DNA from 3 places in the Mycolicibacterium sichuanense genome. Region 3 is predicted to be linked to each of the others. Evidence: predicted binding sites of a transcription regulator. Region 3 holds the regulator's gene; each other region holds the start of a gene.
The links. The regulator LexA, encoded in region 3, represses DNA repair genes until DNA is damaged. The targets are predictions, from matches to a motif close to CGAACANNTGTTCG.
Positions count from the first base shown of each region.

Region 1: a site for LexA is predicted at 3,162-3,175, ahead of SBI80_RS27245 (HNH endonuclease signature motif containing protein). Genes of this name have one in related genera too.
Region 2: a site for LexA is predicted at 2,417-2,430, ahead of ruvC (crossover junction endodeoxyribonuclease RuvC). Genes of this name have one in related genera too.

Region 1 covers NZ_JAWQPU010000016.1:13,818-18,792, reverse strand. The annotation lists gene SBI80_RS27265 (three-helix bundle dimerization domain-containing protein) at 1-175, shown strand, start outside; RNA gene rnpB (RNase P RNA component class A) at 372-765, opposite strand; gene SBI80_RS27255 (helix-turn-helix domain-containing protein) at 795-1,247, shown strand; gene SBI80_RS27250 (VOC family protein) at 1,258-1,677, shown strand; gene SBI80_RS27245 (HNH endonuclease signature motif containing protein) at 1,674-3,128, opposite strand; gene SBI80_RS27240 (SAM-dependent methyltransferase) at 3,266-3,898, opposite strand; gene SBI80_RS27235 (NAD(P)/FAD-dependent oxidoreductase) at 3,885-4,856, opposite strand; gene SBI80_RS27230 (helix-turn-helix domain-containing protein) at 4,904-4,975, shown strand, end outside.
Region 2 covers NZ_JAWQPU010000004.1:301,840-306,814, forward strand. The annotation lists gene SBI80_RS14775 (TetR/AcrR family transcriptional regulator) at 1-142, shown strand, start outside; gene SBI80_RS14780 (YebC/PmpR family DNA-binding transcriptional regulator) at 202-957, shown strand; gene SBI80_RS14785 (NAD(P)H-binding protein) at 959-1,621, opposite strand; gene SBI80_RS14790 (hypothetical protein) at 1,621-1,893, opposite strand; gene SBI80_RS14795 (hypothetical protein) at 2,017-2,358, shown strand; gene ruvC (crossover junction endodeoxyribonuclease RuvC) at 2,479-3,033, shown strand; gene ruvA (Holliday junction branch migration protein RuvA) at 3,030-3,620, shown strand; gene ruvB (Holliday junction branch migration DNA helicase RuvB) at 3,624-4,688, shown strand; gene SBI80_RS14815 (DUF1304 domain-containing protein) at 4,705-4,975, shown strand, end outside.
Region 3 covers NZ_JAWQPU010000004.1:65,271-70,245, forward strand. The annotation lists gene SBI80_RS13600 (sunset domain-containing protein) at 1-1,437, shown strand, start outside; gene lexA (transcriptional repressor LexA) at 1,460-2,128, opposite strand; gene SBI80_RS13610 (LysM peptidoglycan-binding domain-containing protein) at 2,329-2,784, shown strand; gene nrdR (transcriptional regulator NrdR) at 2,871-3,332, shown strand; gene SBI80_RS13620 (PhzF family protein) at 3,337-4,035, opposite strand; gene SBI80_RS13625 (alpha/beta fold hydrolase) at 4,070-4,975, opposite strand, start outside.

The DNA.
Region 1 (4,975 bases), on a different contig from region 3:
GCTGGCCGACGTGAAGCAGCGGCTCGTCAACGCCTTCGCGGAACTGCCGCCAGATCGCGTATCGACCGCCATAGACAACGCGCGAGCACGGTTCGACGCAAGCCCGATTCGCGACTTCGTCCCTCTGCTCGTCGAACGCCGGGCCCGAGCGGAGCTGGCCAGCGCCGCTCGTTAGATCATCAGTCGATCCTCACCCGCATCATCCGTACGAACCCCCGCATTTCGCAGCTTCGCCTGAACCGATGACTGCTTGCGTACGACTTGCGGTCGCCGGGAACGGCCAGTGCCGACTACAACGCGAGCGCGCATCCGCTCGTTTCGACACCTGTCGATCATGCGGGCGCATGAACACGCAGTTCAGCGCGTCGAGGCGAACGAGTTGGCCTGTAAGCCGGATTCTGTTCCGCGCCATCACGAGTGGTGGCGCGGCGGCGACCATCCATCTGGACACACCGTCGCCGGGTGCCTCGAGCGGCCTACCCGCAGACTCGGGCGAGCAACCCTCGAACGTCTGCGCAGCCGCAACCAGGTTGCGGCCTTCTTGGCCTTGCTTCGGGTGGGGTTTGCCTAGCCACTCCGGTCACCCGGAGCGCTGGTGCGCTCTTACCGCACCGTTTCACCCTTACCGTTTCCGGCGGTCTGTTCTCTGTGGCACTTTCCCGCGAGTCACCTCGGATTGCCGTTGGCAATCACCCTGCTCTGTGAAGTCCGGACTTTCCTCGAAACCCAGGCGAACCTGGGGTCCGCGGCCGCCCGGCCAACTCGTCCGCGTCGATCACCGTACTCTGAGGGTCGTGCCACGGCTGCCACCGGCCCGGTATCTGCTCCGCGCCAAGGACCTGGTCGACGCGCGCTACGCCGACCCGCTGACCGTCGACGACCTCGCGGCCGCGGCTGGCCTGTCGCGCGCGCACTTCTCCCGCATGTTCACCAGGACGTTCGGAGAGTCGCCGCGGGCCTATCTGCAGACCCGCCGGTTGGAGCGCGCCGCGGCGCTGCTGCGCTACACCGATCGATCGGTCGCCGAGATCTGCGTGCTGGTCGGATTGCAGAGCGTAGGGTCGTTCACCACCAGCTTCGCCCGCACCTACGGCAAGCCACCTGCGGCCTATCGCGCGAGCCTGCCGCCGGCGGCCAGCCGCGCCCGGGTGCCGAGCTGCATCCTGCAACGCGACACCCGGCCCCGGCCCGACAGCAGGATCAAGACAGCACATGGGGAGAAGACGGATCGCCACGGCCGGCCGTAGCGTCGGGCCCATGATGAGAATCGCAAGCGTCCATCTCTGGGTGCACGACCAAGCCGTCGCACTCGAGTTCTGGACCAAGAAGGTCGGCATGGAAGTGCGCGAGGACGTCTCGTTCCCGGAGGAGATGGGCGACTTCCGGTGGCTGACCGTGGGACCACCCGGCCAGGACGACGTGAGCATCGTCCTCATGGCGGTGCCGGGCGCTCCGCTGATGGACGACGCCACCCGTGCCCAAGTACTGGACCTGACGGCCAAGGGTTTCGCCGGCACGGTGTTCCTCACGACCGATGACGCCCAAGCGAGCTACGAACAGCTCACCGCGCGCGGCGTCGAGTTCACCGAGCCGCCCAACCAGATGCCGTACGGCATCGACTCCGGATTCCGCGACCCGTCGGGCAACAGCGTCCGGCTCACCCAGCTCAATCCCTAGAAGGGTGGGGGTGGTTGCGGTGGTGGGGCGAAGGTGTCCTGGTAGTCCAGGTCCTCGTCGTAGACCACCGGTGGCGGTGGATTGGTGCGTGCCTGGTGGTTGCGGCGCCGCTCGGCGGTGACGTCACTGGCGCGTTGGGCGGTGCGGGTCCGTTGTCGGCGCGGCATCATCACCGACCGATCCCCACACCGCCTGATCCCCGGCGCCCGCCTAGCGGGCGCGCCGGTGGGTGCGCACAGCCCGGGAAACAGGATCGCGCTGCCCGGATGGGTGACATAGCGCTGTCCATCCGGAGAGGTCCAGATCAGCGTCGCGTCGGCGAGTTGCTCATCACGCCACCCCCAAAACGTCTTGAGCAGATGATGGGTACGGCACTTGCAGCTCAGGTTCGCGGCCTGGGTGGGCCCGCCAACCGCCCAGGGGATGACGTGGTCGACGTCGCAGCGCGTCGCCGGCACCGAACATCCCGGAAACCGACACGTCATGTCCCGGGCCCGCACGAACGCGGCCAACCCACGCGACGGCACGTACCCCGCCTCCGCAGCCGCGTCCCCCGGGGGCGTCAGCGAACGCACCCGCGCCGAGGCCGCCAACTCGGCGACCATCTCCCCGGGCAGCAACCCGTCCATCCCCACCACTGCCCCCACACCCGCCCGATCGCGCTGGACGGTGTTCTGATCGGTGATCACGTGGATGGTCACCGCACTGGCCGACCGACCCCCCGCCGGGCATCCCGGATCACCGCAGCGACACCCCAATCGATCCGCGCCGGCGGCCATCGCCCCCACCGCATCGGCGCGCCGCTGGGCCAGCGTGCGCGGATCCCCGTCACACACCGTGGCCGCCAACGCGGTGGCCCGCTCGGCGAACGCGTACGCATCCGGGGCGTAGACGGTGGCGGTGATCTCCGACAGGCCGTTGTCCACGTCGCCGGTCACCAACTGCCGCCCCGCCAACCGATCCGCCCGCCGGCGCACCGCATCGAGATCCTCCCGCGCCACCACCGCGTCGATCCGATTCGCCAACTGCGGCCGATTGACCGATCCCCACCGCGGCAGGCACACGGCCAACCGGGCATCCACTCGCGCGAGAACGTCCCGATCGGTGATCAACCCGGTCCGAAACACCGCCACCCGGAACGCCGCCTCATCCACCTCCCCGGCCACCAGCGCCGCCCCCACCCGCGGCAGCTGCTCGCGCAAGGCCCGGGCGTAACGCAGGTGACTGGCCGCCATCGCGTGACTGATCGACAACGCCGCCGCCACCTCTGCGCACACCGCGTCCTCGGCATCGACGGCCCAATCCTCGGTCTCCCCACACTGCGCCATCCGCACAGCGAACAGCTCCCCGATGGCCACCAGCCGCGCCGCGGCCGCACACGACTGCGCCCGCACCGCGGCGACCACCCGCCCCAACACCACCGCCGCCGCCGACCCATCCGACTCGCTCATACGTTCGAACCTAGACCACCCCACCGACAACCCCGAGCATCGATTCGGCCGCGAGACCGTCGTGAAGCCGGCGTCGACGCGAACCCACCGTCGAAGGTCATTCCGTCAGCGGCGTCGCCGCTGCGGACCGTGTGGGGTCACGCCCTGCGGCGCAGCACCATCACGTTGTCACGCCAGGTGAACGGCTGCCCGTCGGGATCGATACCCGGTCGCTCCACCACTTCGACGCGCTCGCGATCCCATTGCTCGGCAGGCAGATCCAGCTCGGCCAGCACTTCCTCCGGGCTGGGGAACGGGTGATCGTGCGGCACCTTCTTGGAGAACGGCGGCGGCGCGGCGTGGTCGACGATGACGAGCCGGCCGCCGGGGGCGACCGCGTTCGCCGCGCGCCGGAGGATCTGCGGCCGCTCCAGCCGCACCGTCGAGTGCAGGAACTGCGCGGAGACGAGGTCGAAGGTGCCGTCGGGAAAGCTGTCCGAGAGATCGTGGCGCTCGAACACGATGCGCTCGCGGATGCCGCGGGACACCGCCTCGGCCTCGGCCCGCCCGAGCGCGGTCTCCGAGACGTCGACCGCCGTGACCTGCCAGCCTTGTTCGGCCAGCCAGAAGGCATCGCCGCCCTCACCACACCCGAGATCCAACGCCCGGCCCGGGGTCAGCGCCGACGCGATGCCGGCGAGCTGAACGTTGACCCGGCCACTCCAGATCCGTTCCCGCTCACCGTAATGCGCCTCCCAGTACTCCGTGGCGCTCTGGTCATGCGTCGACATTCACGTTCTCCTTCTCGATGGGCCACGGGGGCATGGGCAGACCGACGTCGTCGGCCAACAAACTCTGAACGACGGCCGCCCCGGTCAGCGAACCACTCGCGACCGCCGCGGCCACCTGGGGCATCTGAGCGCAGACATCACCGGCGGCGAACACACCGGGCACCGACGTCCGGTGGAATTGATCGACCTCGACGGCGTCCTCGGAGAGCGGACCCGGAGCAGCGAACGCGACACCCAGCCGCTGGGCCAGCCGCGAGCGCTGCGACAGCGTGGTCGCCACCAGCACACCGCTGCGCGCCACGCTGGCCCCGTCCTCGAATTCCACCGATACCAAGCGATCTACCTCGGAGCGCATTTCGGCGATCGCACGCTCGTCGACGCCGATCCCGGCTGCGGCGAGCCGATCCTGCTGGCCCGCGTCGAAACCCGCAGTGCCATCGGTGAGTACGATTACGTCCTCGGTCCAGGCGCGCAGCATCAACGCCATGTGCACGGCTCGGTCCCCACCGGCGAGCACCGCCAGCGGCTGGTCGCGCATCTCCCAACCGTGGCAGAACGGACAGTGGAACGCCCAGCTCCCCCACCCGTCGGCAAGCCCCGACACCGCCGGGGACCGGTAGTCCATCCCGGTCGCCAACACGACCTTCCGGCAGCGCAGGCGCGAACCGTCACCGAGCTCCAGGACGAATCCCCCGCCATCTGCGGCACCGTCCACCACCTCACCGCGGCGAACCACTACCGTCGGATACTTCGCCAACTCCGCACGCCCGGTGGCGTACAGCTCGGCGGGCGGGGTCCCGTCGTTGCCCAGCAGACCACCGATGCCAGGGGCGGCCAGGTTGCTCTGCCGTCCCGCGTCCACCACGAGGGTGCGGCGGCGGGCCCGGCCCATCACCAGCGCGGCACTCAGGCCGGCGGCTCCGCCTCCGACGACCACGCAATCCCATTCGGCACTCATGGGATCCACCTTGCCCCCGGCCGCCGAATCTGCCAACATCTTTTGCCATGCAGGCAAACCAAGCCGACGACGTCGATCTACGAGTGCGAAGACGCCTGCGCGAGTTGCGCACTCAGCGC
Region 2 (4,975 bases), 240 kb from region 3:
GGCGCTGATGCGCTACGTGTGGCGGGTCGAACCGATCGCCTCGATGAACGACGACGAGCTCGTCGGTGCCGTCGCCCCGAATCTGCAGCGCTACGTCGAGGGGGAGCTCGCGGCCGAACCCACGTCGCAGCACGTAGACTGATCGATCGGACTTCGCCATAGAGCATCCCCTCGCAGTAGAGAAGAAGAGGTAGTACCTGCATGAGCGGCCATTCCAAGTGGGCCACCACCAAGCACCAAAAGGCCGTCAAGGACGCCCGCCGCGGCAAGGAGTTCGCCCGGCTGATCAAGAACATCGAGGTCGCCGCGCGTACCGGTGGCGGTGACCCGTCCGGCAACCCGACGCTGTACGACGCCATCCAGAAGGCCAAGAAGACGTCGGTGCCCAACGACAACATCGAGCGCGCCCGCAAGCGTGGCGCCGGTGAGGAAGCCGGCGGCGCGGATTGGCAGCCCATCACCTACGAGGGCTACGGCCCCAACGGTGTCGCGGTCCTCATCGAGTGCCTGACCGACAACAAGAACCGGGCGGCCGGTGAGGTCCGCGTGGCGATGACGCGCAACGGCGGCAACATGGCCGACCCCGGTTCGGTGTCCTACCTGTTCACCCGCAAGGGCGTCGTCACGCTGGAGAAGAACGGCCTTACCGAGGACGACGTGCTGGCCGCCGTGCTCGAGGCCGGCGCCGAGGACGTCAACGATCTTGGCGACAGCTTCGAGGTGATCTCCGAGCCGACGGATCTGACCGCGGTGCGCACGGCGCTTCAGGATGCCGGGATCGACTACGAGTCGGCCGAGGCCAGCTTCCAGCCGTCGGTCAGCGTGCCGGTGGATCTCGAGGGTGCCCGCAAGGTGCTCAAGCTGGTCGACGCGCTCGAGGACAGCGACGACGTCCAGGACGTCTGGACCAACGTCGAGATCCCCGAGGACGTCGCCGCTCAGCTCGACGAGGAGTGAGCTAGCCGCTCAGCACGGCGATCGCCTCGGCGATCGTGGTGTCCCCAGAGATGACTTCGAAGGTGAGGCCCCCGGTCCTTGGCGCGTGGAGCAGTGCCGCCAGGATCGCGGCGACGTCCGCCCTTGGGATGCTGCCGCGGCCCGTCGACTCGGCTACCCGCACCCGTCCCGTGCCGGGCTCGTCGGTCAGCAGGCCGGGCCGCACGATCGTCGCGACGAGCGCGCCGCGGCCGAGGACGGCGGCGTCGGCCTCGGCCTTGGCCCGCAGGTAGGCGGCGAATACCGGGTCGGCGGACTCCTCCGGTGCTTGCCGGTCGGCGCCCATCGCGGAGATCATCAGGTAGCGGTGCACCCCGGCCGCCTCGGCGGCGTCGGCGAGCAGGATCGCGGCGTCGCGATCGACGGTGGTCTTGCGCTCGATCCCGCTGCCAGGACCCGCGCCCGCCGCGAACACCACCGCGTCCGCACCGGTGAGGTGTGCGGCCACGTCGTCGACGGAGGAGTGTTCGAGGTCGGCCACGACCGGCTCGGCGCCGATGGCACGTAGGTCCTCGGCGTGGGCCGGGTTGCGGATCAGGCCAACGGCGGCGTCACCGCGCTCGGCGAGCAGCCCCTCGAGAATGCGTGCGATCTTTCCGTGACCACCTCCGATGACGACGCGCATCACCGATCTCCTTCCGTTGCGAACACCTGAGAGTCGTCGACGAACGCCTCGAACTCCAGGGCATTTCCGGCCGGATCCAGCAGGAACATCGTCCATTGTTCACCGGTCTGGCTCTCGAACCGAAGGTATGGCTCGATGACGAAGGCGGTGTCGTCGGCACTGCGGCCCTGGGCAAGCCCGAGCACGGTGCCGTAGAAGTGGCGGGCCGCCGCCAGGTCGTCGATGGGCACGGCCAGATGGAACCGGGGAATGGGGGACTCGAGGACGGTCACCCCACCACGCTAGCCCCGGCCGTCCCGCTCATCCCGGCCGACGAGGAACGCGCCGATCTCGCGGGCGGTCGTCGCGCCGTCGTCGCGTCCACGCGGTGCGGTCCCCTCTGATTGAATGCCCGCATGCCGTGGTTCCGCGATGCCGAGGGCGTGCGATGGTCGGTACGACGCACGTGGTGGCCCTTCGGTGAAGTGCTCTGGGACTCCAATGATTCCGGTGTCCTCTTCTGGATCGGATTCCTCATCACGGCGGGCATGCTGATCGCCTGGCCGATCTGGCTGTCGGGCAAGGTGCTGACGCTCTCGCCATGGACGATCAAGGTCCGGCGCAAGGGCAAGACGGTGCGCTCGGAGAAGGTGAAGGGGTGGGCCGAGTCGCGCCGGCGGATGGCCGAGATCGTCGACGAGCTGCGTGCGCCGGCTCCGCCGGACGGTGAGCCGGAGTCCCACGCCGTCGTCTACTGACGCGGCGCACCGGGGGTATGTCGCTACCCGTCGGGGTCGGCCGGAACCGCTAAGGTATCGAACAGCTGTTCGGGAGTTCGAGTGCCTTCGTGATTGGTGACCGGTGATTGGGGAAGCGCAGTGCGGGTGATGGGCGTCGACCCTGGGCTGACGCGTTGCGGGCTGTCCATGATCGAGAGCGGCCGCGGCCGCCAGGTGATCGCGCTTGACGTCGACGTGGTGCGCACCCCGTCGGATCAGCCCCTGCACAAACGGCTGCTGACCATCAGCGACACCGTGGAGCACTGGCTCGACACCCACGTCCCCGACGTCCTCGCCATCGAGCGGGTGTTCGCCAACGACAACGCGAACACCGCGATGGGCACCGCCCAGGCCGGCGGCGTGATCGCCCTGGCCGCGGCAAGGCGTGACATCGACGTGCACTTCCACACCCCCAGTGAGGTCAAGGCCGCCGTCACCGGCAACGGTCGCGCCGACAAGGCTCAGGTCACCGAGATGGTCACCAGAATCCTTGCGCTGCAAGCGAAGCCGACGCCGGCCGACGCCGCGGACGCTTTGGCGCTCGCCATCTGTCACTGTTGGCGCGCGCCCATGATCGCGCGGATGGCCGCAGCGGAGGCGATGGCCGCCGAGCAGCGCAAGGCCTATCGGGCCAAGCTCAAGGCGGCCCGATGATCGCGTCGGTGCGTGGCGAGGTGCTCGACATCGCGCTCGACCACGCGGTCATCGAAGCTGCGGGCGTGGGTTACAAGGTCATGACGACGCCCGCGACGCTGGCGACGCTGCGGCGCGGCACCGAGGCCCGCCTGATCACCGCGATGATCGTGCGCGAGGACTCGATGACGTTGTACGGGTTCGCCGATGCCGAGTCGCGCGACCTGTTCACCACGCTGCTGTCCGTCTCCGGGGTGGGACCGAAGATCGGGCTGGCCACCCTTGCCGTGTACGACGCCCAGACCCTGCGCCAAGCGCTGGCCGACGGTGACGTCACGGCGCTGACCCGGGTACCGGGCATCGGCAAGCGCGGGGCCGAGCGCATGGTGCTCGAACTGCGCGACAAGATCGGAGCCTTGGCGTCCGCGTCGGGTGGTGTCGGCGGTGGCGGGCACGCCGTCCGCGGCCTGGTGGTGGAGGCCCTCGTCGGGCTCGGCTTCGCGGCCAAGCAGGCGGAGGAGGCCACCGACAAGGTGTTGGCCGACGACCCCGAGGCGACGACGTCGAGCGCGCTGCGCGCCGCGCTGTCCATGCTGGGAAGGAAGTAGCGCATGGGCCGCTTCGACTCCGACGATCACGAGGACACCTCCGATCGCGAGGTGTCGGCCGCACTGACAGTGGGCGAGGGGGACGTCGACGCCAGCCTGCGTCCGCGGTCGCTGCGGGAGTTCATCGGTCAACCCCGCGTGCGGGAACAGCTGCAGTTGGTGCTCGAGGGCGCCAAGAACCGTGGTGGCACACCGGACCACATCCTGCTGTCGGGTCCGCCCGGCCTCGGCAAGACGTCGTTGGCGATGATCATCGCCGCCGAGCTCGGGACCTCGCTGCGCGTCACCTCCGGACCGGCACTGGAACGGGCCGGGGACCTCGCTGCCATGCTCTCCAACCTGGTGGAGCACGACGTGCTGTTCATCGACGAGATCCACCGCATCGCGCGGCCCGCCGAGGAGATGCTCTACCTGGCGATGGAGGACTTCCGCGTCGACGTCGTGGTGGGCAAGGGCCCAGGGGCGACGTCGATCCCCCTCGAGGTGGCGCCGTTCACCCTCGTCGGAGCGACCACGCGATCGGGTGCGCTGACGGGACCGCTGCGCGACCGGTTCGGCTTCACCGCCCACATGGACTTCTACGAACCCGTCGAGCTGGAACGCGTGCTGGCCCGATCGGCGGGCATCCTCGGCATCGAGGTCGGCGAGGATGCCGGTGCCGAGATCGCCCGTCGCTCCCGTGGCACCCCGCGTATCGCGAACCGGCTGCTGCGCCGGGTCCGCGACTACGCCGAGGTGCGGGCGGACGGTGTCATCACCACGGACATCGCCAAGGCTGCGCTCGCGGTCTACGACGTCGACGAACTGGGTCTCGACCGCCTCGACCGCGCGGTCCTCTCGGCGCTCACCCGCAGCTTCGGGGGCGGCCCGGTCGGCGTGTCCACGCTGGCGGTGGCCGTCGGCGAGGAGGCCACCACGGTGGAAGAGGTGTGCGAACCGTTCCTGGTGCGTGCCGGCATGATTGCCCGCACGCCGCGCGGACGGGTGGCGACCGCACAGGCGTGGACGCATCTGGGCATGGCTCCGCCAAGCGGTGTGACGCTGGGGCAGCCGGGGCTGTTCGAATGACGACGGAGGACGAAACATGATCACTGCCGGTGCGATCGTCGCCGGACTGGCCGCGTTATTGCACGTCTACATCTGGATCCTCGAGTCGTTCCAGTGGACGTCACCGCGCACCCGCGCGACCTTCGGCACCACCGCCGAAGAGGCCGAGACCACCAAGCTGATGGCGTTCAACCAGGGCTTCTACAACCTCTTCTTGGCCGTCGTGACCCTGGTGGGCATCGCGTTCACGATCTCGGGCGGGATGCGCGTCGGCGCGGCCTTGATGTTCGCGGGCGTCGGCTCGATGC
Region 3 (4,975 bases):
GCGCGTCGCGCCGCGGGCGGACCGCTCGGTCCCCTCGGGGCACCCGACGGCGGGCAGTACGCCATCGGCTCCGACGGCGCCGGCCAGAACTACGCCGGCGGAAAGATCTTCTACAGCCCCGCGACCGGAGCGAACGTCCTCACCGGTCAGGTGCTGGCCAAGTACGAGAGCGTCGGAGGCCCCCAGGGCGACCTGGGCTTCCCCACCAGCAACGAGAACGACGGCGGGCTCGCGCCGATGAGCAAGATCGCGAGCTTCGCCGCCGCCGATCAGCCGGTGATCTACTGGACGCCCGACTTCGGTGCCGTGATCGTGCGTGGGGCGATGAACGCCGCGTGGGCCAAGCTGGGCGGTGCGACCGGACAGCTGGGCGCTCCGACGGCTGACCAGACCCAGAACGGCGACGTCATCACCCAGAAGTTCAGCGGCGGCGCGATCTCCTGGAACTCCAAGACCAATCAGTTCACCACCGAGCCGCCGAGCCTGCAGTCGCAGTTGAGCGGGCTGGAGGTGCCCGGTCGCGATGCTCCTCAGGCCACGTCGTCGGCGGCGTCGTCCTCCGGGGACGGCTCGTCGTGGTTGCATCCGAACTGGTGGTGGCTGCTGGGCATCGTCCCGCTGCTGGTATTGGTCGGCGCGGTGGCGGCGGCCGTCGTAGCCAGGCGCCGGCGCGCCGATCGCTCGCCGGTCGACGACTTCGACGACGACTATCTCGACCATGGCGACGATCCCGACCACGACCTCGAATCCGGACCGATTTCCGCCGGGGTCTACGACGACGATGACCGCCCGGTCGGTCCGGAGCGGTCCGGCACTTGGGCGACGCCGGAAGGCGGGCACGACGACGCGTCCGCCGACGAGGATCACCACGGGAGACCCGACGGCTTCGTCGCCGATCTCTCCCACGATCAGGACGCCATCGACACCGCGCCGACGCCGGTCATCTCCGAGGCCGTGGACGACGCACCGGAACACCCCTGGTTCTCCGATCTGGACGAACCGGGTAGCGATGCCGAACCTCACCCCGGAGATCAGCACGATTCCCAGGACGAGCCCCGGGCCGACGTCGATTCCGAACCCGATGCCGAATCAGACGACGAAACCGCCCTGGAGACCTTCGCCGAGGTAGTGCTCGACCCTGGGGCCGGGCCGGGCCCCGAGCCCGAGACGACATCGCTCGCCGCACTCGAGCCGGATAGCGGACCGCCGAGTGGGCGGCATGCAGCGATTCGGCTGGAGGAGCCGCTGGTGTCCGAGCCCTCCCTGCGGCTGGCAACCGACGACCCGTTCAACGCTCCGCACGGCTATCCGATCAAGGCCGACACCAGGTCGGGCCTCTACTGGACGCCGGGTAGCGGCAGATACGACCGCGCCCGCGCCGAGATCTGGTTCGCCAGTGAGGAGTTCGCACTCACGAACGGCTTCACGAAGGGCTAGTGACGGCCCGCGCTCATCCGCGCTAGATCTTGCGGATGACCGTCACGACCTTGCCGAGGATCGCGGCCTCGTTGCCGGGAATCGGGTCGAAGGCGGGGTTGTGCGGCATCAGCCATACCTGGCCGCCGGTGCGCTTGAATGTCTTGACGGTGGCCTCGCCATCGATCATGGCGGCGACGATGTCACCGTTGTCGGCCACGTTCTGCTGACGGATGACCACCCAGTCGCCATCGCAGATCGCCGCGTCCACCATCGATTCGCCGACCACCTTCAGTAGGAAGAGCGAGCCCTCGCCGACGAGTTCCTTGGGCAGCGGGAAGACGTCCTCGACGGCCTCCTCGGCGAGGATGGGTCCGCCTGCCGCGATGCGTCCCAGAACCGGCACGAAGGTCGGCTCGGGAAGCGCATCGGAGCCGGCGACGTCCGTGGTGACGACGGGGGCCAGGGTCCTGGCCGGATCGTCGGCCGACCGCACGTCGACGGCGCGGGGGCGGTTGGGGTCGCGGCGCAGGTAGCCCTTGCGTTCCAGCGTTCGCAGCTGGTGGGCCACCGAGGAGGTCGAGGTCAGCCCCACGGCGTCGCCGATCTCGCGGATGCTCGGCGGATAGCCGCGGGTGGTCACCGAATTGCGGATGACGTCCAGGATGGTGCGTTGACGTTCGGTCAGGACCGTGTCGCTGCTGTCACTCATGGCGCCGAATGTAGTCGCCACCGACGACAGAATCAAACATGTGTTCGACGCGTGTCGCGGAGGCTGTGCGTCCGGCGGACTTGTCGGTGGGTCGAGCTACCGTTTGCAACAGTTCGATCACGTGTTCTAGTAATCGAACACCTGAGCGATTATCGTTCGAACACAAGAGCGAACCACCAACCACTGGAAAGGCCCCCGAGATGACGATCATCACCCGCGAAGACCCCACCGAACTCGTCGTTCGTCCCATGCGGCCGGTCCGGCGCACGACGGCCGGCGCGCGGCGCGGTCCCCAGCCGCATCGGCCCGCCGGCGCGCCGCTGACCTACCGCCGCACCGGGGTGCTGATGTCGCGCGCGTCAAACCGCCGCAAGCCCGTAACGCCGCTGGCCACCGTCGTGCTGGCGCTGATCGCAGCGGCGATCACGGTGTGGCTGGGCCTGGTGGCACAGTTCGGTTCCGCCGAGCGGCCCGCGCCGACGCCGGCCCGCCTGGCCGTCGTCCAGGTGCAGGCGGGGGAGTCGCTGGAGCAGCTGGCCCAGCGGATCGCGCCCGACTCCTCGGTGGGGTCGGTCGTCGAGCAGATCCGTGATCTGAACGAACTGCCCTCGCCCGCGGTCGATGCGGGGCAGACGCTCATCGCCCCGGTGGGGTGATCCGTGGCATGCGCCGTGAAACCTGCTGCCGCGCATCGGTACGCTCGTACGTGACCGGAGTGGGTTCGCGCGACGAAGGAGCGGAGATGCACTGTCCGTTCTGCCGTCATCCCGATTCGCGGGTCGTGGACTCCCGGGAAGCCGACGAGGGCCAGGCGATTCGGCGACGACGATCCTGCCCGGAGTGCGGTCGGAGGTTCACGACCGTCGAGACCGCGGTGCTCGCCGTCGTCAAGCGAAGCGGCGTCACCGAGCCATTTAGCCGCGAGAAGGTCATCAAGGGCGTCCGGCGTGCCTGTCAGGGCCGCCACGTCGACGATGACGCCTTGAATCTACTGGCGCAGCAGGTAGAGGACACCGTGCGCGCCGCCGGTTCGCCCGAAGTGCCGAGCAACGAAGTCGGCCTGGCCATCCTCGGCCCCCTGCGCGATCTGGACGAGGTTGCCTACCTGCGCTTCGCGTCGGTCTACCGATCCTTCTCGTCGGCGGACGACTTCGAGCGCGAGATCGAAGCGCTGCGCGCCCATCGCGGCGTGCCGTCGTCCTGACGACCTAGTCCAGACGCCGCACCCCGTCGTCCACGACCCGCCCGGCGACCTTGACCCATCCGTCGGCAGCCCAGGTGGTGCGGAGCTCGGAACCCTTGCCTTGGACGATCGCCAGATCGCGGCTGAGGTGTTCGGTGATGCACACCGCAGCGGACCCGGTCGCCTCGTCCTCGGCGATACCGAGGTCCTGGACGAACACCCGCGACCTGACGCTCCCCGCCGACTCGTCGATCCAGGCCCACAGGTAGCGGTCGGCGGCGTCGCCGTAGTCGTCGGGGTCGGCCCGCAGCACGTCCTCGACCGACGTCAGCTGCTCGAGCGAGAAATCCGGCGCCCATTCGGCGCGCGCGCTGATCACGGTGAACTCACCGTCGTCGAAGTCCTCGTAGGTCACCTGAACGACGCCGGCGGGAACCTGCAACGTCCTGATGGGAGTGCCGCGGTCCTTCAGCCACCACGCGGCGCCGACGGTGGGGTGTCCGGCGAACGGCAGCTCGATCGTCGGAGTGAAGATGTGCGCGGTGGCAGTACTGGCACCCGGCGCGGGAAGGTTCACGAAGATCGTTTCGCTGTAACCCAATTCGGTGGCAATGCGCTGCCGTTGCTCGGGTGGGGCCAAGCTGGCGTCGACGACGCCGAGAGGGTTTCCGTGGTCGCCGTGCGCGTCGGTGAACACGCGCAGCACTGATACGTCCAACGCCATGACTCGATGCTACGTCGCGGCAACCGGGACACACTCAGGTGGCGCTGCGTTCGTCGGCCTCCATGGCGTCGAGCACGGCGACCCGGGTGTCGATCGAGCCGGTCAGCCCGTTTCCGCTACTGCCGTCGCGCAACAGATTGCGCAGGAGCTCTTGGTCGTAGACGGCGGGATCGGTCGAACCGATGAACTTCTCCACGATCTCGACGAAGCGGTCCGGATCGTCGTGGAAGGGGAAATGGCCAGATCCCTCGAAGATCTCAAGCTGAGCACCGGGCATCGCCGCGTGCGCCATGTGCGCGTGGCTGACCGGGATGACCGAGTCCCGTGAGCCCCAGATCAACTGCACCGGTACGGATTCGGTCAAATAACATCGGTCGAGCATGGTGACGACCTGGCCGCGCCAGTCGACCACGGCGCGCAGCGTACGGGTGAACGCGGAGGAGGCGGTGGGCTCGGGCAGGTCGGCGAGAATCCGCAGCATGTCCGGGATGTCGCGGCCCACGCCCGTCGACCCGAACAGCGCGCCGCCGAGCCGCCCGACCAGATGCAACGCCGGCAGCACCATGGGCAGGCGCAGCAGGGTCAGGGCCTCGCTACCCAGCGGCATCGAGGCGATGCGAAGCGCGACGTTGACGTCCTTGGTGACGCCGCCGGCGCCGACGAGAATCAGACGCTCCACCAATTGCGGGAACTGGTAGGCGAATTGCATCGCCACGCCCCCGCCGAGTGAGTGGCCGACCACCGTGACCCGCTCGACGTCTAGCACGCTGAGCAGGTCCCGCATGCCGTTGGCGTAGGCGGCCACCGAGTAGTCGGCGCGGGGCTTGTCGGACTTGCCGTGGCCCAACAGGTCTGGCGCGATGACCGTGAACCGCTGGGCGAGCTTGCTCTGCACCGTGCTCCAGGTCGTCGAGTTGTCCCCGATGCCGTGGATCAGCAG